DNA from 2 places in the Dermatophilus sp. B7861-1 genome. Region 1 is predicted to be linked to the other one. Evidence: riboswitches for the same ligand, from Rfam matches in the RefSeq annotation. Region 1 holds a riboswitch; the other holds the start of a gene.
The links. Region 1 has a riboswitch for cobalamin ahead of AC2T9U_RS06725 (homocysteine S-methyltransferase family protein). Riboswitches for the same ligand answer to the same signal wherever they lie in the genome.

Region 1 (15,677 bases):
GGTGAGTACACCTAGCACGTCTCGGTCGGCCACGACTGCTGAAACGGGCAGGATTCCACCACCGAGTGCTTTACCCAGCAGGTACATGTCGGGCACTACGTCTACGTGGTCGCATGCGAATAGGCGCCCGGTGCGGCCTAGGCCTGACTGGATTTCGTCGGCGATCATCAAGACTTGGTGTTCGGTGCATAGGCGCCGCACGGTGGGGAGGAAGTCGGCTGGTGGGATGATCACGCCGCCCTCGCCTTGGATTGGTTCTACTAGTACGGCCACGGTGTGCTCATCGATCGCGGCTTCGAGTGCGGTGGCGTCGCCGTAAGGGACTACCTGGAATCCGGGGGTAAAGGGGCCGAAGTGCTCGCGTGCGTCGGGGTCTGTGGAGAACCCGACGATGGTGGTGGTGCGGCCGTGGAAGTTGCCGTCCATGACGATGATTTTTGAGTGTTCGGGTGTGACGCCTTTACGCAGTGATCCCCAGCGGCGGGCCACTTTGATGCCGCTTTCGACTGCTTCGGCGCCGGTGTTCATTGGCAGGACCATTTCTTTACCGCACAGTGCTGCTAGTTCGGTGCAGAAGTCTGCGAGGCGGTCGGAGTGGAAGGCACGGCTGGTCAGTGTCAATGTGTCCAGCTGTTCGTGCGCGACTGCGGTGAGTCCTGGGTGTCGGTGTCCGAAGTTCAGGGCTGAGTATCCTGCCAACGCGTCGAGGTAGCGGCGTCCATCCACATCTGTCACCCAGGCGCCTTCTCCGCTGGCAAGCACAACCGGCAAAGGGGCGTAATTCGGTGTGATGGCGGCTTCTGCCGCTGCGAGGTGCACGTTGGTGCGTTCACCTACGTGGCTCGTTGAGATGTCGATGGACTGGGTCATACGGGGTACCTCCGCGTGCTCTGCCCAGAGGCGGAGTACGGGCTGCACCAGGTCTGATGCCACCGACCCTCGCCTATGGGGATCGTGGACCGCGCGTGGTCGGCGCACCCGCGGAGTGTTCCTTGCGGTGGGGCGGGTGTGGCCGTGTTGTACGTGCGGTGTCACCAAGAAGGTGACCAGGTGAAAGTACCCGACGAAACCCTTTTGTGGAAGGAAAAAATACAGAAAGTAGAACTTTTGGTTGACTTTAACCTTCAAGATCTCCGGGGGCTTGTGTTGATTTTATTCTGATCGGAGGCCGACGGCGATGTCTTCGGATAGTGAGCGGCGAGCGGGGAGCCATTGAACAAGGAAAAGCACTATCCAGCATGAAACGACACCAAAGATTATTGCTAACCACGGGAAGACGATGATTGGGTGCCCAACGTAACTAACGGAACTTATTGCTGCAGTTACCATGGCTACTAAAATTGGGGAAGCCGCCAGTAGCGTTGCGGTAAGAGAAAGCAAAAATCCTTGCCAGAGGTACCATATAGTTATTTGTTTTCTTGGCATCCCAGCGATTCTCAGCAAAGATCTCTCATGGCTCATTTGCCTTGAAGAGAGCGAAATAACAGCTGCGGAAGTAGTGAGAAGCACTACAGCAATGAGTGCAACGATTACTAGCGTATCCACCATGTTTGCTGTTTTTGAGCTGTCAAGAGTTTTGATTATCGAGGCAGCAGATTCTATAGAAACCAGTATTACCCCAATACTTCCTAGCCCGGCAGCCAGGGGCGCTACTGTATTCGCGCTGAATGCCGCGCGCTCAGATGCAGCTTGTGCCGCTAGTCGACCCGTAACGCTGCCAGATTTCCCTGCGAGATTCCCTAACAGTTTCAAGACGAATATGACTGAACTGTTACCCATAAGGAAAATAAAACAGAACAGCCATCATTCCATTATGCAGAGAAGTGTTCACTACGAACGATAAGCCTACTTTCATGCCATCGGTAACCCCAACTAGGATCAAAATAGATAGGATTATCAGCAACAATATAGCTAAAGTAGGAATTTTCCACCATTGCTTATTTTTCTGAGTAGTGACTGAGCTCCGGAAAACCTCAATCGGTCTTACCCGTGAAGCTATCCGCACCGACCCTATTGCTCCGAAAAAACACGTAAAAACACTTAAAGTGAATGAGGCTGCGACTGCTAGCAATGAGGGCGGGAGGATAGGTGTATCAAAACCCGATGCGGCGAGTTGATTGAAAGCTGGAACGACGACATAGCTAAGTGCGGCACCCAGGGCAGTCCCTGGGGCGGCCCCGAGAAGTGAACATAAGGCGATTATCGAGTAGGTGCCGAAACGGACATCGCGGGGCGTGGCTCCAATGAGGCGCCACTGAGCGAATATTCGACGAGTCGAGTCAACTGTTGACTTTCCGACAACCGTTAAAGAAAAAAATGCGAGTAAAAGAACAACTATATAGATTGTTTGGGCGACAATTGTAAACTCAGATAATGAATATCTTTGTTGATTTACCGCGTCGATGAATTTTGGGTCTCGCGTCCAAAAGAACTGTGTCGAACACATGGTGACCAGCGCTGTAACTATTGCAATAGTGGCCATTGCAGGTACCCAAGCCCCAAAGTTGGCCATTAGCACTCGGCGCGCATATTTGTACATTCTTATATATCCTCAAGTCTTACCATAGCGCGCATTATTTCATCAGCATTGGTAGGGCCAGCAATGTTTTCAATGGAACCGTCACGCATAAAAACGACTTTGTCGGCCAATGCTGCGGATTCCATGTCATGCGTAACCATGACAACCGAGCAGTGTTTCGTTGCCATGTCTTGGAGAACGTGTAAAACAGTGTTCGTATTGGCAGTATCAAGTGCCCCCGTTGGCTCGTCAGCAAAAATAATAGATGGGCGCATGAGAATAGCGCGACATAGAGCCGCGCGCTGCTGTTCACCGCCGGAGAGAGTCTTGACTTTTGCGTTTTTTCTTTCATGGAGGCCGAAACGGTGCAAGATGTCATCCACACTGGCGGGGTCGATGTGCTTCTTTGCTAATTCATGAGGGAGGCGTATGTTATCTTCAACACTTAAATAGTCGATTAAATTATAATCTTGAAAGACGAAACTAACATTTTCGCGCAGGAAGCGCGTGCGTTTCTCGTCATTAAGGCCATATATATCAGTTCCATTAATTACCACTGTACCCTTATTTGGCTTATCTAACCCCCCAAGGCAATACAAGAGAGATGTCTTACCTGCGCCACTTGGGCCAACGATAGCCGTTAATCCGCCCTCTTTTATTTCCAGGGAACAATTTTCCAGAATCGGCGCCTGTTTTCCCTCTGTGCATCTATCGGAAAACTTCACGACACCTTCAGCGCGAATCCAAGGATGAGTACTCACTCCACCTATCTCTCTCGGTCACATCAGTTTTTAGTTGCTGAATAATTCATTCTGATAAAAAATCAGTAATTAGTAAGTTTTATACTGGAGACTTTTCTTTCGTAGCAACGTATTATATGTCACTCCTATACGGGTATATAAATACCTTAATGTGACACTGATCACAGTGATGTATTCGCATACCCATATTTTTTACGGACACCTCAACTGGTCGCATCAGCCCCGATGGGTCAGTGACTACCTCGCTGCGCTCTAACTTCGACTGTTGCTGTTCCGATAATCTGCCAACATGTCGGTCTCCGCCCTGTCGACGAGTTCACAGAATTACCTCAAAGCCATCTGGGGTCTGCAGGAATGGTCAAACACTCCTGTCACCGCTTCAGCGTTAGCCTCGCGCGTGGGCGTGAAACTCTCCAGCGCTTCTGACGCGGTGCGTAAGCTCACTGCCCAAGGGCTTGTTGAACATGCCCCCTACGGTGCGGTGACGCTCACCCCTACAGGGCGTGCATATGCGGTCGCGATGGTGCGGCGCCACCGCTTACTCGAAACGTTTTTGGTCCAGACGTTGGGGTACCAATGGGATGAAGTACATGCCGAAGCCGAATCCCTTGAGCATGCGGTGTCGGATCTTTTGGTAGAGCGCCTAGCAGCACACCTGGGAAACCCCACCCATGATCCGCACGGCGACCCCATCCCGAGTTCTGATGGTGCCGTCACCCACCCCGACGCTACTGTTTTGACCCAGGCTCCAGCAGCCACGGATCTGCGTGTCGTACGGATCTGTGACAGAAACCCAGAACTGCTGCAATTTTTCGCCGGGCACGGTATCGGGGTGGGAACCGTTGTGCGCTACGTGCCGGGCGCTGCGTTTTCGGGGTCAGTGAATGTTTTCGTCGATGATGATGCGGCCCCGTTAGTGCTGGGCGCCGCCGCAACTGACGCGGTCTGGGTAGTACAGGCGGCATCAGAACCTGAGTGAGCAGCTCTACCTCTCATGAGCCACCGCGATATCACGCCGTGCCGCGGCGCAAACAGCATGACCACACCAAACAGGCAGCCTTGCAGCACAACGATGATGCCGCCAGAGGAAACATCCAGCCAGAAACTGACGTAAATCCCCACCACCGAGCACGCCACTGATGTGGCCGGGGCAAGTAACAGCATCCGCTCAAACCTGTCTGTGAGCAGATAAGCAGTCGCCCCAGGAATCACGAGCATCGCCACCACAAGGATCACCCCCACCACTTGCAACGCCACCACGGCAGTGAATGCGAGCAAAGTGAGCAAAATCCCGGACAGGACACGAGGACGCAGACCGATTGCTTGAGCATGCACCGGGTCGAACGCGAACAGCATCAGGTCACGGCGTTTAAGCACCAAGACAGCGAAAGCCACCGCCGCCAGTAACCCAATCTGGATAAGGTCTGTGTCACCGACGCCGAGGATGTTCCCGAAAACCACATGCTGCAAGTCCATGTGGCTAGGGGTGACTGAGATCAATACCAGCCCAGCAGCGAACAACGTGGTGAACACGATCCCGATAGCAGCGTCTTCTTTCACTCTGCTGCCGGTACGCACCGCCCCGATCAGCGCTACTGCTAACACCCCGAACACCAATGCTCCCACCGCAAACGGGATCCCCAGGATGTAGGCCAACACCACCCCAGGTAGCACAGCGTGCGAGACCGCATCCCCCATGAGGGACCAGCCAATGAGAACTAGCCAGCAAGAAAGAAACCCACTCACCGCTGCAGCGATCGTGGTGGCAGCGAGTGCACGCAGAAGGAATTCGTAGTGAAGGGGTTCAAGAAGGAAATTGAGCACAAGGTTCACCACTGTTCTTGAAGGGTGTCGAGACCAAAAGCGCGGGTGAGGTTTTCTGGCCGTAACGCCTCAGCGACGGGACCATGGAAGAGGGTACGTCGCAGCAAGAGAGCGGCTTCATCAGCCAGAGCAGGCAAGGCATGCAAGTCGTGGGTAGAGACGATGACGGTAACGCCGCTGGCAGCAAGGTTTTTGAGGAGGTCCACGATTGTTTTTTCGGAACGTTTATCGACGCCAGCGAAAGGTTCATCCAACAGGAGAATGCGTGCTCCTTGCGCGATTCCACGAGCAACGAATGCTCGTTTACGTTGACCGCCGGAGAGGTTACCGATCTGGCGGTGGGCGAGGTCAGTCAGGTCGACGCGGGCGAGAGCCTCATCAACAGCGGCGTGGTCAGTGGGGCGTGGCCGTCGGGTGATTCCTTGGTGCCCGTACCGTCCCATCATGACAACGTCGCGGACACTGATAGGGAAGGCCCAGTCAACGTCTTCGTTTTGGGGCACATATCCAATCAAGCCGTTACGGCGGGCGGTGGCGGTGTCGGAGCCGTTGATACTGATGCTGCCCTCATGGTGGGAAGTGATCCCCATGATGGTTTTGAAAAGTGTGGATTTTCCCGAGCCGTTCATTCCGATGAGTCCGCAGATCCGTCCGGGCATGACGTGCAAAGTCGCGCCCGATAAAGCGGTGATATCGCCGTAGCGGACGTGAACGTTGGTTACGTCAACGGCAAGGGTCATTGTGTTTTTCCCGTAAGAGCGCCAGCGATGGTTTTAGCGTCGTGGCGGATGAGGTCGAGGTAGGTGGGGACGGGTCCGTCGGCGGCGGAAAGAGAGTCGACGTAGAGAGTGCCACCGAAGGTGGTCTCCGTTGCGTCAACGACTTGTTTCATGGGCTTGTCTGAAACGGTGGATTCGCAGAACACGGCGGGAATCTTGTTGCTGCGGACGAAATCGATGACCGAGGTGATTTGTTGGGGCGTGGCTTGCTGTTCAGCGTTGACGGGCCAAATGTATTTTTCGGTAAGCCCGGCGTCTTTAGCGAGGTAGGAGAACGCTCCTTCGCAGGTGACCAGGGCGCGTTGGTTCTCGGGAAGAGTGTGCAAAGTAGTGGTCAAATCGGTGCGGACTTTACGGAGTTCGTTTTTGTAGGTGGCGCCGTTTGCGCGGTAATCGTTGGCGTGAGCGGGGTCGAGTTTGCTGAAGGCAGTGACCATATTGTCCACGTAGGTTTCGACAGCGCTGGGGCTCATCCACGCGTGAGGGTTGGGTTTTCCGGCATAGGCGTCTTCGGTGATGTTGATCGGGGTGACGCCTGCAGAGACCACGGTGTGGGGAGTTTTCACAGTGGAAACGAATTTGGTGAACCACTGTTCGAGGTTGAGACCGTTATCAAGGATGAGGTCAGCCTCAGATGCTTTAGCGATGTCGCCGGGAGTGGGTTCATAGCCGTGAATTTCAGCGCCAGGTTTGGTGATAGAGCGTACGTCGAGGTGGTTCCCGGCGATATTGCTGGCGATGTCAGCTAACACGGTGAACGTAGTCAAGACCACGGGTTTTTTAGTGGAGCTGCCATTGGTGGATGAGCCGGGGGCGCAGGCAGTCAGGAACACTGCGGCACTGGTCGCGGCAGCGGCGGCGATAACCCATCGGGGTGCTTTTCTCGTGGGTCTCCTGCTGTGGTGCCGCCGCATATGTGTTCCCTTCGCTATCGCCTCTTTAATGTGTGCGTTACGGCGGTTGTGTGTTTCGTGGCGGCGAGGCCGGGATGTTTAGGGGCGACCCCGCCGCTATGTACGTCATGCCGTAGTCCCACTTTACGACGCACCTAAACACTTTAAACAGACGCAACACTCCACAAACATGCAGGTCACGAAGACACGCAGTGAACTTTCGCGCAGAGCGTCCTGAGACCTCGGTCTCCAGATCCTTCAGAAACACCACTCCATTGAGCCCCTCATGCCACCATGGGGCGTCCGCCGCGAAAACACGACACCCTCGAGCTACCAGGTACCACCGGCACCATCTCGCGACGGTGACCCCCTTATTTTTACGGGGAAAACCACCGGCCATCTCGGGGCACGTCGAGTTCTCGCATCCGCCCTCGATGGAAGGGACGATTGGTGCATCGCACGACCAGCGCCCCAGACGCGCTTAGGAACTCGACGTACCTCCTCGGCCCCCACGGTCTTTCAAGGAAGGCACGCGATGTCACGTCTACGCGCCTCAATCCCGCTGCTCGCACTCACCCTCGCCCTCACAGGAGCACTCACCGGATGCAGCAGCCCGGACGGCACAGCCGCGACACCGCAAGAAAACGCCACACCACCAGCTGACCCCCCATCGGCACCACCAGCCCAAGCAGCCTGCATCGACAAATTCGACCCCACAAAGGACTACTTCCCCGACAAGGTGAAGTTCTCCGACGCAGAAAACGTCAACGTCGAATACTTCAACTCCTACAAAGTCGTCACCGTACGACACACCAAACCCGGCGGCCCCTCACAAAAATACGTACTCACCCAATGCGGCGCCCCCGAACCAAAACTGACCGGCGACCTCGCCACCGCCCAAAAAGTGACAATCCCAGTCAAAAAAGCCGCCACCGGCTCCACCGGCCACGTGCCCCCCTTCCAACTACTCAACCAATCCCAAGCCCTCGCCGGCGTCACCGACGCCGACAAAATCAGCGGCGGCAAAGTCAAAGACGCCATCAAAGCCGGAAAAATCACCAAACTCACCCCAACAGCCACCGGCGCAGACCCAGCCCAAATCACCGCCCTCAAACCCGACCTCTTCATCTCCTCCACACCCACCGACCCCGCCAACCCCAAACTCCGCAAAGAAAAAATCCCCGTCGTCTCCTACGCCGACTGGTTCGAACGCACCCCCCTCGGACGAGCCGAATGGACCAAATTCACTGCCCTATTCCTCGATGCCGAAGCCGAAGCCAACACACGCTTCGAACGCATCGCCTCCGACTACCGCACCCTCGTCGCCAAAGCCCTCCACGTCCCACATCGCCCCGCCGTGCTGCTAGGCGCCATGACCGACGGAAAATGGCAAGCCCCCGGACGCGAGAACTACGTTGCTAACGAAATCCTCGACGCCGGCGGCACATACGTCCTCGAACACCTCGACGGCACCGAACCACGCCCCATGGACTTCGAAATGGTCCTCACCCGAGGAGCCGGAACCGAAGCCTGGCTAGCCCCCGAACCAACCACACCATGGAAATCCCTCAACGACCCCATCTCCAAAGACGCCCGCATCGCCAACCTACCCCCCGTCAAAAAAGCCAACGTATGGACATTCACCAAACGAATCAACGAAGGTGGCGGAAACGACTACTGGCAAAGCGGAGCAGTCCGCCCCGACCTCGTCCTAGCCGACCTCATCGCCATCCTGCACCCCGACCTCATGCCATCCCACCAATTCACCTACTACACCCAAGTCCCCGCCCAATAACCCCCACCACCCAAACCACCCCATGAAACCCCCACCCCCATACCCCTTCACCGCCATCGTTGGACAACCACACCTCCAACTCGCACTCACCCTCCTCGCCATCGACCCCCACATCGGCGACGTACTCATCCGCGGCGAAAAAGGCACCGCCAAATCCACCGCCGCACGCGCCTTCGCCGCCCACCTACCCACCGGCATCATGCGCACTCTTCCCCTAGGCGCCACCGAAGACCGCATCACCGGAACCCTCGATATCCAAGCCACCCTCACCCATGCAACACCTATCCCCTTACCAGGCATCCTCAGCGAAGTACACGAAGGCGCTCTCTACATCGACGAGATCAACCTCCTAGACGAACACCTCCTCAACCTCGTCCTCGAAGCCGCCGCCTCTGGCACCGCCCGCATCGAACGCGAAGGCATCTCCTGCACCCACCCCGCCCAATTCGCCCTCATCGGCACCATGAACCCCGAAGAAGGACCCCTCCCCGATCACACCCTCGACCGATTCGGGCTATGCGTCGACATCACCTCCATCACCGACCTCGACACCCGCGTCCTCCTACTCGAACGCACCCTCGCCTACGAAAACAACCCCCACGCATTTGCCCACGCCTGGGCACCCCACGAACACCACCACGCCACCCACCTACAAGCCGCCCGCAACCTACTCCCCCACATCAACCTCTGTCCCGAACTCCACAACCTCATCACCACAATCACCACCACCAACCATGTCGCCGGACACCGCGCCGACATCGTCCTCACTCAAGCCACTCGCGCCCACGCCGCCTGGCACGGACGACGCCACGCCACCACCGAAGACGTCCACGCCGTCACCTCCCTCGTCCTCACCCACCGCAGCCACACCACCCCTAACCCCACCACCCCCACCGAGACACCCCAACCCACCCCACACACCTCACCCTCACTGCCCAACCTCCCCCACCACACCCCACCCAAAACCCACCCCACCAGCCACCAATCCCCACCACCGACCACCAACCACAAACAAAATCACACCACCAACCCCGACAACACCACAGGAACCTCCCTCACACCCCAACCCACCCCCACAACCACAGACCCAACCCCCAGCGACAACGACACCGATACCCCCGCAACCTGCTCCCTCATCCCCCTCCCCGGCACCACATTCCCCGTCATCCCCCTGGCCACCAACACCACCAACCCCCACACCCCCGGCCGCAAAAACACCCCCACCACCGCCCACCGCGGCCGCTACATCCGCTCCCGCCCAGCACGCCCCAACACCACCGGCGAACTCGCCCTCGACGCCACCATCCGCGCCGCCGCACCCCACCAGCACACCCGCAACAACCCCCACGGCCGCATCCAAATCGAACGCAGCGACTGGCAAGAAAAAATCCGCCAACACCACCCCGGAAACTGCACCATCTTCATCGTCGACGCCAGCGGCTCCATGGGCGCCCAAAACCGCATGACCGCAGCCAAAGGCGCCATCCTCTCCCTCCTCCTCGACGCCTACCAAAAACGCAACCGCGTCGCCCTCATCACCTTCCACCACCGCAACGCCCACATCCTCCTACCCCCCACCTCCTCCATCGAACTAGCCGGACGCCTCCTGACCGACCTACCCATCGGCGGCCCCACCCCACTACCCACCGCCCTAACCACCACCAGCCGCCTCCTACACAACCTCCTACACAAAACCCCCGAACTACGCCCCCTACTCATCCTCGTCAGCGACGGCTGCGCCAACATCGACCTCGACGGCGACCCCACACCCAGCGCAATCAACCAAGCCCACCGCCTCGCCACCAACCTCGGCAAAGACCCCCGAACCCGCTGGATAGTCGTCGACACCGAAAACCCCACCACTGCCCGACTCGGCCACGCCGCCGCCCTCGCACACGCCCTCAACGCCCCCTGCCACACCATCGACGAACTCCACGCAGACGACCTCATCCACCTCGTCCGCACCCAAATCCCCCACTAACCACACCCCGCAGGAGCCCCCATGCACCGCCCCCCATACCCCTTCGCCGCCATCGTCGGACAAGACGAAATGCGCCTAGCCCTCCTCCTAGCCGTCATCTCCCCCGCACTATCCGGCGTACTCATCCGCGGCGAAAAAGGCACCGCCAAATCCACTGCCGTACGCGCCCTAGCCGAACTACTCCCCACCCACCCCGAAATCGACGGATCCCCCTTCCACCTCTCCCCCGAGGAATACCACGACCTACGCGAACATCTCGAACCCAACCTCGGTGATACACCCCCCATCAAAAACGTCCGCGTACCCGTCATCGAACTACCCATCGGCGCCACCGAAGACCGCATCACCGGCACCCTCAACCTCGAACACGCCCTCAAAGACGGAACCCGCCGCCTCGACCCAGGCCTGCTCGCCGCCGCACACCGCGGCATCCTCTACGTCGACGAAGTCAACCTCCTCGACGACCACCTCGTCGACCTACTCCTGGACTCAGCCGCAATGGGCGTCAACACCGTCGAACGCGAAGGCGTAAGCCTCTCCCACCCCGCCCGGTTCACCCTCATCGGCACCATGAACCCCGAAGAAGGAGAACTACGTCCACAATTCCTCGACCGCTTCGGCCTATGCGTCACCATCAACGGATCAACATCCATCGCCGAACGTATCCAAATCGTCGAACGCCGCCTAGCCTACGAAGACGACCCCGCAGGCTTCGTCTGCCGCTGGGAAGAAGAATCCCGCCGCCTCTCCCGCCGCATCGCCGGAGCAATGCACCGCGTCAAAGACGTCACCGTCCCCCGCGAACACCTCTACACCGTAGCTCGAACCTGCATGGAAGCAGGTGTTGACGGACACCGCGCCGACATCATGATGCTCCGCGCAGCCAAAGCACTCGCAGCCTGGCACGGACGCGGAACCATCACCGAAAACGACCTCGACGAAGCAGCCCACCTCGTCCTCCCCCACCGCATGCGCCGCCGCCCACTGGAAGCAATCGGCGAGGTCCCCACGACCACCACCAGACACTCCTAACCCCTCTCGCCGCGGTACACACCTGTCCGTTATCCGGTCGGACATGAGACGAAAAACCGCGTCACGCTTAGACTCCCGGGCACACGACGCAGAAACGGGAAGCCGGTGAAAAACCGGCACGGTCCTCGCCACTGTGATCAGGAAGCTCCGCCTCACACATGCCACTGGAGTCCCTCCGGGAAGGCTGAGGAAGAGCGTTCGACCTGAAAGTCAGGAGACCGCCTGCGCCGTCACCAATATGCCGATCCACGAGTGATGGACGGCCGCGGCGTCACCTTAAGGCATGCCCACAAACAGGCACGCCCGCGCATCGACACCTGCGGCTCATCCGCTCCCTCGTGGTGAAGCTCCAAAATTGCCGAGGAGAGCAATAATGAGTGAACAGCCCACCCTGGTCGAACGCCTCGACGCAGGCCCCGTGATCTGCGCAGAAGGATTCCTGTTCGAACTGGAACGCCGCGGATACCTCACCGCAGGCGAATTCGTACCCGAGGTAGCCCTAGAACATCCAGACGCACTACGAGCCCTGCACGTGGACTTCCAACGCGCTGGCTCTGACATCGTCGAAGCCTTCACCTACAACGGCCACCGCGAAAAAATGCGCGTCATCGGTAAAGAAGACCTACTCGAACCACTGAACCGCGCCGCACTGCAAATCGCCCGCAACGTCGCCGATGCCGTCCCCGGCAACCTCATGGCCGGCAACATCAGCAACAGCAATATCTGGGACCCCGCAGACCCCGCATCCCAAGCCGAAGTACGCGCCATGTTCACCGAAATGGTGGGCTGGGCCGTCGACGAAGGCGCCGACCTCATCATCGGTGAAACGTTCTACTACGCAGGCGAAGCACTCACCGCCCTCGAAGTAGCAAAAAGCAGCGGTCTGCCCGTAGTACTCACCATCGCACCGATGGCCGCCAATGAAATGACCGACGGCGTCGACATTGTCGAAACAGCCTGCCGCTTAGAACAAGGCGGCGCAGACGTAGTAGGACTGAACTGCTTCCGCGGACCAGAAACGATGATGCCCTGGCTACGCGCCATCCGAAAGGCAGTGACCTGCCACGTAGGGGCACTACCTATCCCCTACCGCACCTCCCAAGAAGAACCCACCTTCTTCAACCTCTCCGACGTCTCTGCCAGCGTTCCCTCGCCACACGGACGTGCTTTCCCCACCGCCCTCGACCCGCTCTACACCAACCGGTACGAGATCGAGGCGTTCGCCAAAGAAGCATTCGATCTCGGCGCCCACTACCTCGGCGTGTGCTGCGGCGCGAGCCCGATGCTGGTACGTCAGGTAGCTGAAGCCGTTGGCAAATACACCGAGGCCAGCCGATTCTCAGAGAACATGAGCAACCACTTCATGTACGGCAACAACGACCGGCTACCTGAGCACATCGTCGCACTGGGGTCGCACGCCTGACCCTGTGACGGGCTGAACGAGCCACTGCAACCGACGGCTCACCTGCAGTAATCCTGGCCAATTCCTGCATCCACGAAAGCAGAACATCACCGCCAGGCACACAGGTAAGCGGCGGTAACCGACACCCTGCCGGGTACCGCCGCTTACCTGCACAGTGCAGACAAATCAGTTATCAACCAGCCGTGCCCTCACTACCAACGCGGGCATGCCGGTAGCTGTACGTCACGTAAATAACCACACCGATCCCAAACCACACCAGGAACCGAATCCACGTCTCCAAAGACAAGTTGGTCATCAAAAACAGGCATGCCAACACCGAAATTATTGGCACAACGGGTGAGAACGGGACCCGGAAAGGCCGTTTCAGGTCTGGGCGAGTTCGCCGTAGCACCGGCACAGCCACGCTGACAACGACAAACGCAAACAGTGTTCCGATGGCGACCATGTCAGCCAGTTCCGCCAACGGAACGAAGCCGCCAAGAAGGACAACAAAAGCCGTCGTCAAAAGCGTCATCCTCGAGGGGGTGCCGTACTTGGGATGCAACCGACCAATCCACGCTGGTAGAAGTTTGTCTCGGCCCATCGCGAAACCGATCCGCCCCATCCCTACGATGTCCACCAAAATCACCGAAGTCAGGCCACAAATCGCGGCGATAGAGATCAGAACTCCAGCCCACCCCAACCCGACAGAGGTGAACGCTGCAGCCAAAGGAGCCCCTTCATCAATGCGGTTGTAGGGAACCATTCCGGTGATCACAGCGGAGACGCCCATGTACAAAATCATGCACAGTACCAACGCGCCGATCAGTCCTCGAGGCATGTCTTTGGCGGGGTTCGTGGATTCTTCAGCCATGTTCGCTACTGATTCGAACCCGGAATAGGCGAAGAAAACCACTGCCGTTGCGGTAAGCACTCCACCAATCCCGAATGCTGCAGGCTCAAAACCGAACACCCACTGCGAAAGAGGCTGCTTCAATCCTGATGCGGTGTCGGCAGCACTGGGCTGCGACGGTGGAATGAATGGCTGCCAGTTCTGCGCTTTCACGAAGAAGGCACCGAGCGCAATGATGAACACACAAATGGAAACTTTGACTGCCACAAGCAGGTTGGTGACCCAGGCGCTCTCACGGACCCCTATCGTGGCAACCACCCCAAGAATGATGGCGATCCCGATAGCCCCGAGATTGATGACTGATCCTTCACCGAATAATGAACTCGGTAACCAGGGGAACAGGTGCAGCATGTATCCCGACCATCCTCGCGATACCACGGCAGCACCGAGCGCGAATTCCAGAACCAGGTCCCACCCGATGATCCACGCGAAGATCTCACCAATGGTGGCGTATGTGTAGGTGTATGCCGATCCCGCAGTCGGGACAGCGGCAGCGAGCTCGGCGTAGCACAGCGCAGCCAACCCGCTCACTGCTCCGGCAATAAGAAAGGCCAAGACCACGGCTGGGCCTGCGTGGTTCTTGGCCTCGATCCCGGTGAGGGTGAAAATCCCGGTGCCGATGATCATGCCTACGCCGAAACCGATGAGGTCTTTCAACCCGAGGCGTTTGACGAATTGGCCAGTTTCACCGGCGACAGCGGACTCATCGTCCTGCTGATGGAGGATGTCTTCCACCGGTTTTAACCGGAGCATGCCGAGATGCTTTCGGTCTTCTGGGGTTGATTGAGTCATGCTCGCCAGCGTAAAGCGTGTTCTGCTGCCGCATGCGCTCTGGGGACAACGCCCGCTGTGGATTGTTTCCTATTCGGCGTGGCCAGGAACCCCCGGATGCTTCTGTGGGGCTCTTCCCGGTAACGGGAAGAGCCCCACAGGCAGCTTGCTCTGACTATGCGAGCTAGCGACTCACTCAGGCTTCTTCGGAGGAGTTACTTGCGCCCTCGGAAGCTTTAGCGGAGTCGACGAGCTCTTTGGCCTCGCGAGTGTTCGTGCCGGATTCGACATTGTCATCGTGGTGCGTCCGGCGGCGACGGCGGGGACGCGGGGCGTCATCGTCGTCGCGACGCGGGCGGCGCCCACCATTGTCGCCTCGTCCGCCGCGGCGACGCGGACGGGAGTCGCTTTCACCTTCGGAACTGGAGCTGGAGCTAGCTCCTTCGGAAGCTGCAGCCTCGGCTGCTGCCTGCTGCTCTTCGGTCAGCACAACGGCAAGGGACAGCTTTCCGCGCGGGTCGATTTCTTTAAGCTCAACCTGCACTTTCTGCCCCACTGCCAGAACGTCATCGACCACGTCAATGCGCTTGCCACCGACCAGTTTGCGCACTTCAGAGATGTGCAAGAGGCCGTCTTTGCCCGGAAGCAGGGAGATAAACGCACCGAACGTGGTGGTCTTGACCACTGTGCCAAGGAAGCGTTCGCCAACCTCTGGCATCTGTGGGTTAGCGATCGCGTTGACAGCGGCACGTGCTGCTTCGGCCGAGGGGCCGTCAGTAGCACCAATGAAGACGGTGCCGTCATCTTCGATCGAGATGTCTGCGCCAGTGTCTTCCTGGATCTGGTTGATCATCTTGCCCTTCGGGCCGATGACTTCACCGATCTTGTCGACGGGAACCTGAACCGAGATCACGCGAGGCGCGAAGGGGCTCATCTCGTCGGGGGTGTCGATTGCCTCGAGCATCACGTCGAGGATGTGGAAGCGAGCTTCGCGGGCCTGCTTCAAAG
Region 2 (15,677 bases), 930 kb from region 1:
CGCGGCGGATTGTGGAGACTAAGCGCGCAGGCAACGATGTGTGTGTTGTCGTCTCGGCGATGGGGGACACGACGGATGATTTGATGGATCTTGCGCAGGAGGTGACTCCGCTTCCTCCGGCGCGTGAGCTGGATATGTTGCTGACTGCGGGTGAGCGCATTTCGATGGCTGTGTTGGCGATGGCTATTGAGGCGTTGGGGCATTCGGCGCAGTCGTTTACGGGATCGCAGGCTGGTGTGATCACGGATGAGGTGCATGGTCGGGCGAGCATTATTGATGTGACCCCTGGCCGGATTCAGTCGGCGTTGGCTGAGGGCCATATCGCGATTGTGGCTGGTTTCCAGGGAGTTTCGCAGACGACGAAGAACATCACGACGTTGGGTCGGGGTGGTTCGGATACGACGGCGGTGGCTTTGGCTGCGGCGTTGGGTGCGGATGTGTGCGAGATCTATTCGGATGTTGATGGTGTTTTCACGGCTGATCCGCGGATTGTGCCGAAGGCGCGTCGTCTCGAGCGTGTCTCCACAGAGGAGATGATGGAGATGGCGGCTTCTGGCGCGAAGATTCTCATGTTGCGTTGTGTGGAGTACGCGCGTCGTTTCAATGTTCCGATTCACGTTCGCTCGTCGTTCTCGCATAAGACGGGCACCATCATCACTGACGAGCCTCGAGGAGGAGACGCTGTGGAGGAGCCGTTGATTACGGGGGTGGCGCATGATCGTGGCCAGGCAAAGGTCACGATTACTGCGGTGCCGGATATTCCTGGGAAGGCTGCGAGTATTTTCCAGGTGGTTTCGGAGGCGCAGGGCAACATCGACATGATTGTGCAGAATGTGTCTACGTCGAAGGCTGGTACGACGGATATTTCGTTCACGTTGCCGATGGCTGATGGTGACCGGACTGTTCAGGCTTTGGATCAAGTGCGTGAGCAGATCGGCTTTGAGAACATTTTTTACGACGACCAGATTGGTAAGTTGTCGCTGGTGGGTGAGGGTATGCGTTCTCACCCGGGTGTTTCTGCAACCTTGTTTGCTGCGTTGGCTTCGGCTGGGATCAACATTGAGATGATTTCGACCTCGGAGATCCGTGTTTCGGTGGTGACACGGGATGATCAGTTGGATGAGGCTGTGCGTGCTGTGCATTCAGCGTTTGGTCTCGATGATGAGCAGGTTCAGGCGGTCGTGTACGGCGGTACTGGTCGCTGATTTGGTAGTAGCTGTGTGAGGCAGCGGTGTCGCGATAGTTCGTGGCGCCGCTGCTTCGTTGTGTGGTGGCGGGCTATAGGTACATGGATCCGCCAAGGATCGCGGTGCGATGGGGTGGTAGGTGGAAGGCTTCAGCGCGGCTGCCTGCGTTGCGGTTGAGAAAGATGAACAGGCCGCGGCGGATGCGGGTGAGTTTGTTGTAGTTGTGGTTGGGGTGAATGTGCAGTACGGAGAGGAAGTAGCGGGCTTCGTCGGCGTCGTAGGTGAAGTGGGGGTCTTTGCCTGCGCTCCAGGCGAGGTTGTGGGGCACATCGCGGGAGTCGTTGAAGCCTAGGCGGATGCGTATGGTCACGATGCCATCGTCTTCGGTGCCGATGTCGGTCACGGTGACCCGGTCGTTGTGGCGTACGTGAGGGATGTTGGTGGTTTCGACGGTGACGATGGCGATGTTTTCGTGAAGGACGTGGTTGAAGCGGAGGTTTTCTTTGAGGGCTAGGGGAACGGTTTCGAGGTTGTGGTGTAGGTAGATCGCTTGTCCTGGGACGCGGGGGATGCCTTTGTCGGAGATTTTTTCCAGCCAGGTCAGGAGATTGGTTTCGAGGCTGGCTCTGCGCTTGTTGGCCAGGTGGGCGCCGCGCATCCAGGTGGTCATGATGATGAGGATGATGGTGGCGATGACGATGGGTAGCCAGCCGCCGTGGATGACTTTGGTGAGGTTGGCGGCGAAGTAGAGCAGTTCCAGGCTGCCGATGAGTGTCGTGATGGGGGCGATGACCCAGGCGGGCCAGTTCCAGCAGCGGTGGGCGAGCATGGTGAATAGGACGGTGGTGAGGATAAGGGTTCCGGTGACGGCTAGGCCGTAGGCGTTGGCGAGGGCTGCGGAGCTGCGGAAGCTGAGGATGAGGATGGCTACGCCGATGGCCAGGGTGGTGTTGATGATGGGTACGTAGATTTGTCCGCCTTCTTCTCGGGAGGTGTGGCGGATGGCGAAGTGGGGTAGGAGGCCGAGGTTGAGGGCTTGTTGTGATACGGAGAAGGCTCCGGAGATGACGGCTTGGGATGCGATGACGGTGGCTGCGGTGGCGAGGATGACTACGGGGATGAGCAGTGGGGTGGGGACAAGGTGGAAGAAGGGGGAGTCGATGGCGGCGGGGTTAGTGAGGATGAGGGCGCATTGGCCAAGGTAGTTGAGTAGGAGGCAGGGAAAGACGATGAAGAACCAGGCTTTGCGGATTGGGGGTGCGCCGAAGTGGCCCATGTCGGCGTAGAGGGCTTCGGCGCCGGTGATGGTGAGGACTGCTGCGCCGAGGGCGATGAAGGCGACGGCGGGGCGGTCGAGGGCGAAGTGGATTGCCCAGGTGGGGGAGAGGCCTTGTAGGACGGCTGGGTGGGTGAAGATGTGGGGGATTCCGAGGGCGGCGATGGTGAGGAACCAGAGCATCATGACTGGTCCGAAGGCTTTGCCGACGGCGTGGGTGCCTTTGTGCTGTAAGGCGAAGAGGATGGTGAGGATGATCAGGGACAGGGGCACTACGAGGGTTTCGGCGGTGGGGTCGATGACGGCGAGTCCTTCGACGGCGCTCATGACGGAGATGGCGGGTGTGATGAGGGAGTCGCCGTAGAAGAGTGCGGCGCCGAGGATGCCTAGCAGGGTGGCGGTGTAGATGTGTCGGGGGTTGCGGTAGATCCTGCGTAGGAGCGCGGTGAGGGTGAGGATGCCGCCTTCGCCGTTGTTGTCGGCGCGCATGACTAGTGCGATGTATTTGATGGACACCACGATGGTGATGGACCACACTACGAGGGAAAGCACTCCGTAAACGTCTTCGGTGGTGGCTGCGACAGCGTTGTGGTCTGTGGAGAAGACTGTTTGGAGGGCATAGAGGGGGCTGGTGCCGATGTCGCCGAAGACGACGCCGAGAGCGCTCAGGAGAACGGTTACGCCGTGTTTGTGAGGCGTGGTGTCCTCGTTCTCTGTGGTGTTCACTGCTGCATGGTGTCACTGAGTGCGATTAGTTGCTGCTCATGTTGGGTGTGCTTGTGTGCAACGGTGCGGTGGCTGGGGGAGCGAGTCTGCGCAGAAGGTGTTTTTATCTGCGGCACGATTAGCAATTGTGTTTACTCACACTGTTATTCCTGTTGTTGAGCGGGTTGCTCCGGTTGTCGCTTTCCTTGTGACGGTCACTGTCTTGGCTGATGTGGCTCAGCGTGTGGGTGTTTTTGATGTTGCTGCTCGCTGGATTGCGGGGTGGGGGCAGGGTCGTACGTTTCTTTTGTGGTGGTTGTTTTCTGTTTTTGCTGTCGTTACTACTGTTTTTCTTTCTCTTGATACGACGGCTGTGTTGTTGACGCCGGTGGCGCTTGCGCTGGCTAGGCAGGTGGGTGTGCCGGTGCGGCCGTTTGTGGTGACGACGTTATGGGTTGCCAATACGGGGTCGTTGTTGTTACCGGTGTCGAATTTGACGAATCTTATGGCGGTGGATCGTTTTGCCCGGTGGGGGTTGGGGCATGGGGATTATGTGGCGTTGGCGTTATGGCCCGGGTGTGTGGCGATTGTGGTGACGTTGGTGTGTGTGGTTGTGATGTATCCGGCGCTGGTGTCGGGCAGGTATGGGGTGGTGCCTGCTGGTGAGGGGTGTGATCGGGTTTTGTTGCTGGTGGGGTTTGTGGTGTGTGGGGCAGTGGGGCCTGCGTTTGCGGTGGGGGTGGAGCCGTGGTTGGTCTCGTCGGTGGGCGTTGTGGTGTTGGTGGGTGCGGTGTTGGTGCGGGATGCGGGGTTGTTGCGTGGGGTGGGGGTGCCGTGGGGGATGGCGTTGGGGTTTGTGGTGTTGTCGGTGCTGGTTGGTTGGGTTGAGGGTGTGGGTGGTTTGGGTTGGTTGGGTGGGGTGTTGGGGTCTGCAGAGGGTGTGGGTGGGTTGTTGCGGGTGGCTGGTGTGACGGCGTTGTTGGCGAATGTGGTGAACAATTTGCCTGCGTATTTGGCGGTGGAGGGGGTGGTTCCGGGTGATGCGGTGGGGTTGATGGCGGTATTGGTGGGGGCGAATGTGGGGCCGTTGGTGACGCCATGGGGGTCGTTGGCGACGTTGTTGTGGCTGCAGCGGTGTTCGGCTGCGGGAGTGAAGTGGAATGTGTGGCGGTTGGGGGGTGCTGGGGTGGTGTGTGCGGGGTGCGCGGTTGTTGCGGCGACGGTGGTGTTGGGTGTGGTGGGGTGAGGGGGTTATTTGGGTTGGTTGGGTGTGGTGGTGCAGGCGGCCCAGAGGCCGCGTTGTGCTTTTTGGGCTTCTTTTTGGGCTGCGGTGTAGGCGGGTTGGTAGCGGTATGGGGGTTTGGTGGTGGTGGCGTGGACGTATCCGTCGTTGATGAGGTTTTGGGCGACGTTGGTTCCGTCTGAGGTGAATATGTGGCGTAATAGGTGGCCTTGGGGGTCGCGGTTGCTGTAGGTGGGGTCTGCCTCGAGGCGTACGGCGGTGGCTTCGATGAATCGGCGTATGCGGTTGGTGGCTTCTTGGGTGTAGCAGCTAGTGCCTGGGGGAGTGCTGATTCCGATGAGACGGATGTGTTCGGTGGTGCCGTCGAGGTCAACTTTGATGATGTTGCCGTCGGTGATGCCGGTGACGTGGGCGAGGTGGTCGGTGCTGGATGCGGCTGAGGCGATGGGGTTGATTTTGCAGGCGCTGAGGAAGGCGAGGCTTAGGAGCGCGGTGGTAGTGCAGAGGAGATGTGTGTTGTTCGCCTTCACTCTTTAACTCCATCACATCGCGTGTGCGGGGTAACCGGTGTGGTTCGGGTGTGGGATGGGTTGGGCATCAGGATGCTGAAAGGGCCCCTCACCTAGGTGAGGGGCCCTTTCAGAGTTGGTCGGGGTGACAGGATTTGAACCTGCGACCTCTTCGTCCCGAACGAAGCGCGCTACCAAGCTGCGCCACACCCCGAGGATGCTGTGGACTTAGTCCCAGCGACTCCCAACGTTAACGCACGTGGGTGCTTTTCTCCCAATCGGTCTGCTTTGGCAGCAGATGACGCTGTTCAGTGCTCTCGTGGGGTAAGAGTCAACAGTGATGCTTCGGGACGTGCCGCGATACGGATTGGAACGAACGGGGAGGTACCCAATCCGCCGGAGACATGAAGCCAGGCTGCTTCGGCTGGTGCGTGGGAAGAATCGATTCCGTTCGCTCCCTCCCACCAACGCGACAATCCTTTAACCCGGCGCGTATCCAAGTCACAGTTAGTGACGATGGCGCCGTAGCCCGGAATTGCTAACTGCCCGCCGTGGGTGTGGCCAGCGAACATCAGGTCCACTCCTTCGGCGGTCATCGCCTCGAGCACACGTGTGTAAGGGGCGTGAAGTAGACCTAGTTTTAGATCTGGGGTCGGATGTTCTGGTGCGGCCGGAATCTGGTGGAACATGTCGTACTTCAGGTGGGGGTCATCGACACCGACCAGCGCGATTTCTACGCCTTTGACGGTGAGGTGGCCGCGAGCGTTCGATAGGTCACGCCATCCCATCTCACCTAGCCCAAGAACAAGTGCCTCCGTAGGTAGACGTTTCGAACTTGGTGTTGGCTCAGACTTCAGCAGATATTTCATTGGATTGCGCGCAGCAGGGGCGAAATAGTCGTTCGACCCCAACACGAACGCACCAGGCAGGCGCAGTAATGGCTCTAGCAAATCCAGCACCACAGGGACTGAGTCAGGGTGAGAGATGTGATCACCGGTGTCAATGACCAGATCAGGTTCCAGGTCAACGAGACCGGCGATCCATTCCTGCTTGCGCAGCTGCCAAGGCATCATGTGGATGTCAGACAGATGGAGAACTCGGATCTGTGGTGCCCCGGGTGGAAGAACAGGCACCGTGAAACGACGGAGCGTGAAATTGTTGCGTTCTACAAAAGCTCCGTAGGCGGCAGTTCCAACGGCTGCGGCCGCCAAAGCAGCGGCTCCTCGCATGAGTGTGTTCATCGTTAACCATCTTGACAGATGTAGTGATGGGGGCGCCTACACCGATAGGTGCCAGCGCCCCCAAACTGCATCTACACGTTATCTACACGTTATCTACACGTTTTTTCTTTTGCGGGTTACTCATCAGCTCCGCTGGAGAGCGTGATGGTGACTGTGCTTCCGCGGCTAGCTTGTGAGCCTGCCATTGGTGTGATCTGAGCTACGCGGCCGTAGTCAATGTTGTCCGAGGGCATTTTCTCGGAGTTGATCTTGACCTTGAAGCCTTCGCTTTCGAGTTGCTTCTTAGCCGAGTTCAGGGTCCGCCCCACCACGTCTGGGACCTCGGCGGTCTCGGAAGCAGGAGTGCCTTGTCCTGGTTTGTTGGGGTTTTGCTGGAAGTCGAGCTTGGGCATGCCTTTGGAGGCTTCGTTCATCACTGCGGTCCAGATCGGACCAGCGAAGGTAGACCCGTATACGTGTGGTTGAGGCAGCTGCGCGTTGGGGCGTCCGACCCACGCGGCAGTGGCCAGCTGAGGAGTGAACCCGGCGAACCAGGTGTGCACACTCGCGTCGGCGGTTCCTGTTTTACCTGCCGCGACTCGGCCATCTGCCAGGGCCATCTGTTCACCGGTAGCTCCGGGAGAGATGACGGATTCAAGGATGCGGGTGGTGTCGTAGGCGACTTTTTGGCTGATTGCTTGACGACAGTTCGCGCCTCGAATGGGGAAAACTTTGCCGTGGAAGTCACTGACTTTCGTTACGGGGACTGGCTCGCAGTATTTGCCGCCGGCTGCCAAGGTGGCGTAGGCCGAGGCCAGGGTTAGGGGAGAAGCGTTGTCTGCGCCGAGGATGACGTTGGGGACGAATTTGGTTCCGTACTTCTGCCCGTATCCGGTGTGTAGGCCCATCCTTCCCATGACATCGACGATGTTGCAGACCCCTACCTGGGAGGCCAGTTCCACGAAGGCAGTGTTCACGGATTTTTGGGTGGCTTTTTTCAAGCTCATGGGGCCGAACTCGTTGCCCTCGTGGTTCTTGGGCTGGAAGGGACGGCCAATGAAGCCACACTTGTTTCCACCAAGTTGGGAGACCGAGTATGGCGTGTGGTTAGGAGGCACTTGAAGGACAGTGTCCGGGGACATGCCTTTCTCTAGAGCAGCGACTAGGTTGAAAGGCTTGGCAGTTGAACCGATCTGGAAACCGCCGGAAGCCCCGTATTTGGCGTCTACGCTCCAGTTCACGGTGGTCTCTACGCCAGCTTCGCCAGAGCCTTGCCCGTAGTTGGTGTTTTGGGCGGTGGCAATAACTTTTCCAGTTCCGGGTTGTACAACAGCAACGGCAGCCCCGCGGCTCTTGCTGTCTTCTACGGGGGCGCGTTTGATGAGTTCTTCTCGGGCGAAGGCAGCGAGTTTGGGGTCAAAAGGTGTCTCGATTTTCAGCCCTTTGCGGTAGAGGGCATTGCGGCGGCTCTTGCGGTCTTTGCCCAAGGAGGGCTGGTCCAGAAGCCAGTTGACGACGTATTCGCAGAAGTACGGGGACCCCGAGGCATTACAGGACTGTTTTGGCAGACTTGGTTTAAGTCCTAGGGGTGTGTTGATTGCTTCGTCGTGTTCTTCTGCGGTGATGACGTGAGAAGAAAGCATTCGGTCTAGTACGGCGTTGCGGCGTTTGAGTGTTTCTTCGGGGCGTTCGAATGGGTTGGTGTAGCTGGGGCGCTGCACTTGGCCTGCGATCATTGCGGCTTCGGGCAGGGTGAGTTTGGAAGCGCGTTTGCTGAAGTAGCGTTGCGCTGCAGCTTCGACGCCGTATGCTCCTGCACCGTAATAGACGAGGTTGAGGTAACCCTCGAGAACTTGTTCTTTGCTGAGGTTGTCTTCCAGGGCGATGGCGTATTTCATTTCCTGGAGTTTGCGGACGATGCCAGCAACGCCGCCGCGTTCTAGGGCTGCTGCGACGCCAGCCTCGTTGTCGGATTTCAGGGCAGTGGTGACCAAGGTTTGGCGGACGTATTGCTGTGTGATGGTGGATGCGCCCTGGGTGTCGCCGCGCAGTGTGGCGAATAGGGCTCGGGCTACGCCTCGGGGATCAACGCCACTGTGCTCGTAAAAACGTTCATCTTCGATCGCGATCTGTGCTTTACGCATGATCGGGGCGATTTCATCTAGGGAGACCACTTGACGGTTGTCTTCGGCCAGGGTGGCGATGGTGGAGCCGTCTGCGGCCAGGATGCGTGTTTGTTGTGAGGCGGGGGAGGCCGTGAATTCTGCGGGCATGGCGTCGAACGAAGCCACGATGGATTTAGTAGCTAGACCGCCTGCTCCAACAACAGGCATGAAGATTCCTGCGACGAGGACTCCTAGAACAGTTGATCCGGCGACAACTCCACCCAGTAGACGGAACGCGGAATGAAGCCCCTCGCGTTGCTCCGGCGCCGCATTCTGCTCGTGGTCAGACGCGGGGACGGTGGGGTCATTCGTCATGTAGTAAAGGTTACGTCCCGTCGGAGGTGGCGTCCCTTTTGGATGATGTCGTGTTGCGCCGCGGCAGTGGAGTAATAAGCCGAAATAGGCCATGCCTAGGCATCATTTATACCCCTATAAAGCGTTAACTGTGATCTAGATCACATTAACTCTAAGAGATGCTGGGGCACTCTCTCACAGTTCTATCGCCTATGGGGACTTTCAGGGCAACCTGTATTGCAAATCCCTCCCAGTCTGTGTCTAAGATCGATTTCACAGCGCGAAGCGTCAACGCGGCCGCCAGCGTATTGAAGGGTTGAGTTGTGATTACTGAAACGCCCGAAACAACGTTCGAAGAGTCTATCGAGCATTGGTCAGCAAGGGCTTGGTGCAGGACCGTTGGTCCGGATGAGCTTTTTGTGGAAGGAAAAGCTCAACAACGCGCTAAGAGGATCTGCCGCAATTGCGAAGTAGTCGTCGATTGCCTCGCAGAAGCCCTGGATGAGCGCATTGAATTCGGCGTTTGGGGAGGTATGACCGAACGTGAACGGCGCAAGATGCTGCGCCTACACCCAGAGGTCACTGACTGGAAACGTGTCTTCGAAGATACCAATAGCACCGCCAAAGTGGCTGGCTGAATATAACGATCACGCGAGTTACTGAATCCCAGATGTGCGATTAGCAGCGCTCGTTCTGTTCTGCGGAAATCGATAGGCTTGCTTCATGAAAAAATGGGAATATGCGACCGCGCCGATCATTCCGCACGCGACGCAGCAAATTTTGAACAACTGGGGTATTGATGGTTGGGAACTAGTCCAGGTCGTCACTACCGATACCGGAAATCTCGTGGCTTATTTCAAACGTCCTCTAGAGGAGGACTGAACATGAGTTCCGTTGAACAACGATTGCAAGAGATCGGCTTAGCCTTACCTGAAGTAGCACTTCCCGTAGGTTCATACGTTCCCGCCAAAGCCGACGGACGACGTATCCACACCTCCGGCCAACTTCCTCTCGTCAATGGGGCCCTTCCCATCACAGGAAAAGTAGGTGCCGAGGTATCCGTTGAACAAGCACAAGAGCTAGCGCGAACCTGCGTGCTCAACGCCATCGCCGCAGTCAAATCAGTAGTGGGCGACCTCGACCAGGTCCAGAGCGTTGTCAAAGTTGTTGGCTTCGTCGCCAGCGACCCAACATTCACCCAACAGCCCGCCGTCATCAACGGCGCCTCCGACCTGCTCGCACAGGCCTTCGGAGACATCGGCGTGCATGCACGCAGCGCTGTTGGAGTGGCAGTCCTACCCATGGATGCCCCCGTCGAAGTCGAAATCGTCGTAGCACTACGCGAGGAATGACCCTGCTCGAACAGTCACAAAGCCCCGGAAACGGAGCACCATCACCGTTTGTGACGGTGCTGCGTGCCCCGAACCCGGGGCCCATGACACTCGAAGGAACCAACACCTACATCCTTCGCGCCCCAGGTAAAAAACACAGCATCATCATCGACCCCGGCCCCGCCGACCCCACCCACATCGCCACCATTCTCACCACCGCTACCAGCGACGAAGCCGAAATCTCTCACCTACTGCTCACACACCATCACGCAGACCACGCAGCCGCGATCCCCCTGATCGAAAAAGCCACCGGCCTACAAGCCTTATCCATCGGCACCTCCACTCTCACCGACGGGCAAACACTGCACGCCGAGGGGCTCACCCTGCACGTCATCGCCACCCCTGGCCACACAGCAGACTCCACAACCTTCCGACTTCACGAAGCACCCCTGCTATTCACCGGTGACACCATCCTGGGCCGCGGCACCACATGGCTGGACTACCCCGACGGAACCCTCACCGACTACCTACGTACACTCCATCTACTCAGCGACCTCCTGCGAGACAAAGGCGAGCACACACTCCTGCCCGGGCACGGCCCCACGCACTCCTACACCGCCCCCATCCTGGACGCTTACATCCAGCACCGCACCGCCCGCCTGCGCCAAATCCGCGCTGCACGCGATAGCGGAGCTGGCACTGACATCGAAGCCATCACCAACATCGTCTACCGCGACCAACCCGAAAGCGTCCTAGCCGCAGCACGCATCTGCGTAGCAGCTCAGCTCGACCATCTCCGCCACCATGACACCCTGTGACCTATACCCTCTGTGAGCAGCAACAAATACGACTCCGCAGCCACCAAAACCACTGCTACGCTGAGAAAGCCAGTCGCCCACGGGGCCAGGGAATCCGGTGCAAAACCGGAACTGACGCGCAGCGGTAAGGGAGACGGGCGGGGCACACACGCCACTGGAACACTCTGGGAAGGCGCCCCGCACCGAGGGACCCCAAGTCCGAATACCTGCTGGTGATCGCCCCGTCACCTGCGGGCGCGGATCGAGAATCAGGCCTCGCGACCCAGGCCCACCGGTCCCAGGAGCCACACCGTGCGCCCACACCCCCACCACATCACCGTAGCCGCCTGCATCCTCCTGCTTACCGCCTGCGCTGGCGCCCCCACCACACCCACCAACACCAGCAGCAATACCGCACCCATCACCTTGACTAACTGCGGCGAAAAAATCACCGTCACCACCCCACCACGCAGACTCGTCACCCTCAACCAAGGCGCCACCGAAACAGCACTCGCCCTTGGCCTGGCCCCCCGCATGGCAGGCACTGCCTACCTCGACGACACCATCGCCCCCACCTACAAAACCGCCTACGCAACCGTCCCCGTCCTCGCCAAGGAATACCCCAGCAAAGAACAATTCCTCGCAGCCAAACCCGATTTCGCCTACTCCGCCTACGCCAGCGCCTTCACCGACAAAGCCGTCGGCACCCGAAACGAACTCACCTCCGAAGGCATCAACACCTACACCAGCCCCTTCGGATGTCCCAAAGGCACCCCCACCGCCGAGGCCACCTTCGAAAACGGCTGGAACGAAATCGCTGAAATCGCCAAAATATTTGCCGTCACCCCCACCGCCGACGCCCTCATCACCACCCAGAAAAAACACCTCGACGAAATTCGCACCAAAGCCACCGGCAAAAACCACACCATCTTCTGGTAAGACTCCGGCGACAAAACCCCCACCGTCGGCGCCGGAGCAGGCGGCCCACACCTAATCATGAACGCCGTCGGCGCCACCAACATCTTCGACAACCTTCCCGGAGGCTGGAGCGAAGGCTCATGGGAAAAAGTCGTCGCCGCCAACCCCGACGTCATCGTCCTGGCTGACGCCAGCTGGAACACCGCCGAAAAAAAGAAAAATTACCTCACCAACGACCCGGTCCTATCCCAACTCGACGCCGTAAAAAACAACCGATTCATCACAATCCCCTTCAGCGAAAGCACACCCGGAGTCCGCCTCGTCGACGGCGCCCGCTCCATCAGCAACCAACTCGCCCAACTCGACCAGTGACCCGCTTCATCTACACCGCAGCCACCCTCACCCTCCTCCTGGCTGCCAGCAGCATCATCGTCCTAGGAATCGGATCCGTCCCCATCCCACCCACCGACGTCATCGACGTGATTGCCCGCCGCGTCCACCTCATTCACGGCGACCACGTCACCATCTTCACCGACCGAATCATCTGGGAACTACGCCTACCCCGCATCATGGCCACCATCGCCGTCGGCGCCGCCCTAGCCCAATGCGGATGCATCCTCCAAGCACTCACCGGCAACGACCTGGCCGACCCCTACCTCCTGGGCATCTCCAGCGGAGCAGCCGTCGGCGCCGTCGCTGCAATCATCCTCGGCTGGACCATCCCCGGACTACCCCCAGCAGTAGCCACCACCGTCACCGCCTTCACCGGCGCAATCGCAGCTCTAGCCCTGGTTCTGGGTCTTGCCACCGGCCGCTCCGGCGCACTCCCACCCGGACGAACCATTCTCGCCGGAATAGCCATCAGCCAACTCGCTGGCGCATTCACCTCCTTCGTCGTCATGATCTTCGGCGGCTACTCCGGAGCCCGTGAAGTCATGACCTGGATGCTTGGCTCCTTCAGCGGAATCCGCGCACCACATGCTTGGCTCATCACCATCACCACCCTGCTCGCCACCACAGCGCTCATCACCTCCGCCCCCGCCCTCGACGCCTTCGCCTTCGGAGAAACCTCCGCTCGCTCCCTAGGAATCCGCGTCGAACACACCCGCTGGGCACTCTTCACCGGATGCGCCCTACTGACCGCAACCACCGTCGCCACCGTCGGCCCCATCGGCTTCGTCGGACTGACCATCCCACACATCATGCGCCTGATCATCGGACCAACCCACCGCCGCCTGCTCCCCGCATCCGCCCTCGCAGGCGCACTCCTGCTCCTGTGGTCTGACACCGCAGCCCGCGCGCTCAACCCCGGCCAAGAAATCCCCATCGGAGTCATCACCGCCGCTATCGGAGCCCCTGTCCTCGTCGCCCTCCTGAGAAACCACGCCCGCCACTCATGAACATCACCACACGCAACCTCAGCTGGAACACTCACGGACGCGACATCGTCGCCCATCTCGACTTCACCATCCCAGCCGCCACAACCACCGCCATTGTCGGCCCTAACGGATGCGGAAAAACCACCACCCTTCACCTCCTCGCTGGCATACGCCGCCCCACCACCGGAAGCATCCACTTCAACGACGACGACGTCACCCACATGCCACCACGCCACCGCGCCCGCCTCTGCGCACTCCTGGAACAACACCCCCACACTCCTCTAGACCTCACCGTCCGACACATCGTCGAACTCGGACGCACACCACATCGCGGACGATGGCACAACCCCCACGACACCGACGCCGTCACCACCGCCATGCACACCGCAGGCATCACCCACCTCGCCGACCGAACCTGGCCCACCCTCTCCGGCGGAGAACGTCAACGCGTACAGCTGGCCCGTGCTCTGGCCCAAGAACCTCGCATCCTCCTGCTCGACGAACCCACCAACCACCTCGACCTACGCCACCAAATCAGCCTCCTTCACACCGTCTGCGCATTGAACCTCACCGTCGTTGCTGTCCTGCATGACCTCGACCTCGCCGCCGCCTTCTGCGAACACATCATTGTCATGAACCACGGACGCATCATCGCCACAGGACCCACCCGCACCACCCTCACCACTGAACTCATCGCCGACGTCTTCGGCATCAACACCCGCATCCACCACGACGAACGCACTCACATCGCCTGGACAGGACTTACCGGAAAACAACCATGACCACACTCGTCCTTGTCACCATCGACCTCACCAGCCCCCACCCCGAGGCCACCATCAGCCACGTCGCCACTCACCTACACGCTCAGGTCGCCGCCCTCCAAGGCAACGACCACACCTCACTCACCCACACCCTGGACACCCTCGAAGCGCAAAACACCCAACAGGTGCTGCTCATCCCTATCACTTTCGACGCTGCCCCCACCGGACCCTCATGGGTACGCCGCGTGGCCGGACACTGGAAACGCACCCGCAACTCCAGCATGGACATCGACGTCATCACTAAGCCCGTACACGACCTAACCACATACAACCTCGACGAGCAGCCACGACGAGCTGTCACCGGACAAGAAGCCCCACTACACAACCCCACCTGGGAACAACCACCACCCCACACCCATCACGTTTTGCTCTGCCGCGGGCCACGCTGTAACGCCCAAGGAGCCGACGCCATCGCCACCCGAATACGCGACGAACTACGCCACCGCGACCTGCTCGACAACGGCGTACTCCTGACCCAAACCGGCTGCCTCTACCCCTGCAACCGTGCCCCAGTCATCGTCACCCACCCCGACGGAACATGGCATGGACCAGTCGACGAGGACGACATCCCCGTCCTCGTCGACCAGAACCTCACCGAAGCAACACAACCGCCTCAGTGAGCTCGACGGGTCAAACGCTCCACGTCGAGAAGTACCACCGCACGGGTCTCCAAACGGATCCACCCACGCGTCGCGAAATCAGCAAGCGCCTTGTTCACCGTCTCGCGAGAAGCACCCACCAACTGAGCCAACTCTTCCTGCGTGAGATCGTGCGGAACCAGAAGACCATCGTCGATCTCTTGACCGAAACGGTGCGACAAATCAATGAGAGCCTTCGCCACCCGGCCCGGGACATCTGTGAAAACAAGATCAGCAAGAGAATCGTTCGTACGACGCAAACGACGCGCCAATGAAGCCAATAGCGCTGAAGCCACCTGCGGGTGATCAGGCAGGAACGCAGCCAGCTGCTCGTGCGTAAGACCAATCAGTTCCGTGTTGGCAATCGCTGTGGCCGTCGCGTTACGGTCACCCGGATCAAACACCGTCAACTCGCCCAAAAGCTCACCCGGGCCGAGCACAGCGACGAGGTTCTCGCGCCCATCGATGCTCGCGCGTCCGAGCTTGATCTTCCCGGAGACGATGACGTACAGACGGTCGCCGCGGTCGCCCTCACGGAAGAGGACTGAACCGCGCGCCACATGCGTCGAGGTCATCATCGACTGAAGTGCATGGACATCGGTGTCGCTCAGCGCCGAGAAAAGAGGCGCCTGCCTGACAAGATCGTTGAGAGCCACGAGGTAAGTGTGCCAGACCAGCGGTGTTCGTGAGCATGACGTGCATCGACACGAAAGCTCCCGAAAGCCCTGGCAGACAGCAAAAACTGAGGCGTTAACCACAAACACGCCATAACGACGAGGGAGAATGTGATGAACGGAACGGTCGCGTGGGCGCCGTGGGGCCTGGTGGTCGATGCCGTCGTCCTTCTCATCCTCTGGACCTCAGTAACGAGCGGATGGCGACGAGGATTCATCGGAAGTCTTTTCGGTGCAGCAGGATTCGCCGCCGGAGGCATTCTTGGTGTTGCTGTTTTGCCCGGAGCGCTCGCCAATAAGCTCCCTGCACAGTGGGCTGCCTCTGAGGCGGCCATTCTGGTCATGCTCATCCTGGTCCTGGCAGCGATCACTCAAGGCATCCTCGAGCGTATAGCGATGCCGCTCATCAGCTGCATTCGAGCTTCCTGGGCGCGCTACACCGATGCATTCGGCGGCGCGGCTGTGCAATTCACCGTCGCCGCCGTGGCGCTCTGGGTAGCCACTGGACTGCTCGCACTCT

Region 2: another riboswitch for cobalamin. It lies ahead of AC2T9U_RS10775 (ABC transporter substrate-binding protein); the one in region 1 lies ahead of AC2T9U_RS06725 (homocysteine S-methyltransferase family protein).

The regions. Positions count from the first base shown of each region.
Region 1 covers NZ_CM180082.1:1,509,040-1,524,716, forward strand. The annotation lists gene rocD (ornithine--oxo-acid transaminase) at 1-870, opposite strand, end outside; gene AC2T9U_RS06675 (putative ABC transporter permease subunit) at 1,153-1,779, opposite strand; gene AC2T9U_RS06680 (FtsX-like permease family protein) at 1,772-2,539, opposite strand; gene AC2T9U_RS06685 (ABC transporter ATP-binding protein) at 2,542-3,279, opposite strand; partial or broken gene AC2T9U_RS06690 (metal-dependent transcriptional regulator) at 3,569-4,171, shown strand; gene AC2T9U_RS06695 (metal ABC transporter permease) at 4,129-5,112, opposite strand; gene AC2T9U_RS06700 (metal ABC transporter ATP-binding protein) at 5,109-5,843, opposite strand; gene AC2T9U_RS06705 (metal ABC transporter substrate-binding protein) at 5,840-6,796, opposite strand; gene AC2T9U_RS06710 (ABC transporter substrate-binding protein) at 7,311-8,570, shown strand; gene AC2T9U_RS06715 (VWA domain-containing protein) at 8,593-10,551, shown strand; gene AC2T9U_RS06720 (magnesium chelatase ATPase subunit I) at 10,573-11,583, shown strand; cobalamin riboswitch at 11,636-11,824, shown strand; gene AC2T9U_RS06725 (homocysteine S-methyltransferase family protein) at 11,957-13,006, shown strand; gene AC2T9U_RS06730 (APC family permease) at 13,179-14,690, opposite strand; gene AC2T9U_RS06735 (polyribonucleotide nucleotidyltransferase) at 14,866-15,677, opposite strand, start outside.
Region 2 covers NZ_CM180082.1:2,440,643-2,456,319, reverse strand. The annotation lists gene AC2T9U_RS10830 (aspartate kinase) at 1-1,205, shown strand, start outside; gene AC2T9U_RS10825 (potassium transporter Kup) at 1,279-3,189, opposite strand; gene AC2T9U_RS10820 (ArsB/NhaD family transporter) at 3,317-4,414, shown strand; gene AC2T9U_RS10815 (thermonuclease family protein) at 4,420-4,941, opposite strand; tRNA gene AC2T9U_RS10810 (tRNA-Pro) at 5,058-5,134, opposite strand; gene AC2T9U_RS10805 (metallophosphoesterase) at 5,229-6,161, opposite strand; gene AC2T9U_RS10800 (penicillin-binding protein) at 6,278-8,620, opposite strand; gene AC2T9U_RS10795 (WhiB family transcriptional regulator) at 8,923-9,237, shown strand; gene sp36 (Sp36 family protein) at 9,323-9,481, shown strand; gene AC2T9U_RS10785 (RidA family protein) at 9,484-9,951, shown strand; gene AC2T9U_RS10780 (MBL fold metallo-hydrolase) at 10,035-10,748, shown strand; cobalamin riboswitch at 10,802-10,976, shown strand; partial or broken gene AC2T9U_RS10775 (ABC transporter substrate-binding protein) at 11,262-12,017, shown strand; gene AC2T9U_RS10770 (FecCD family ABC transporter permease) at 12,014-13,045, shown strand; gene AC2T9U_RS10765 (ABC transporter ATP-binding protein) at 13,042-13,806, shown strand; gene AC2T9U_RS10760 ((2Fe-2S) ferredoxin domain-containing protein) at 13,803-14,465, shown strand; gene AC2T9U_RS10755 (Crp/Fnr family transcriptional regulator) at 14,459-15,139, opposite strand; gene AC2T9U_RS10750 (MarP family serine protease) at 15,272-15,677, shown strand, end outside.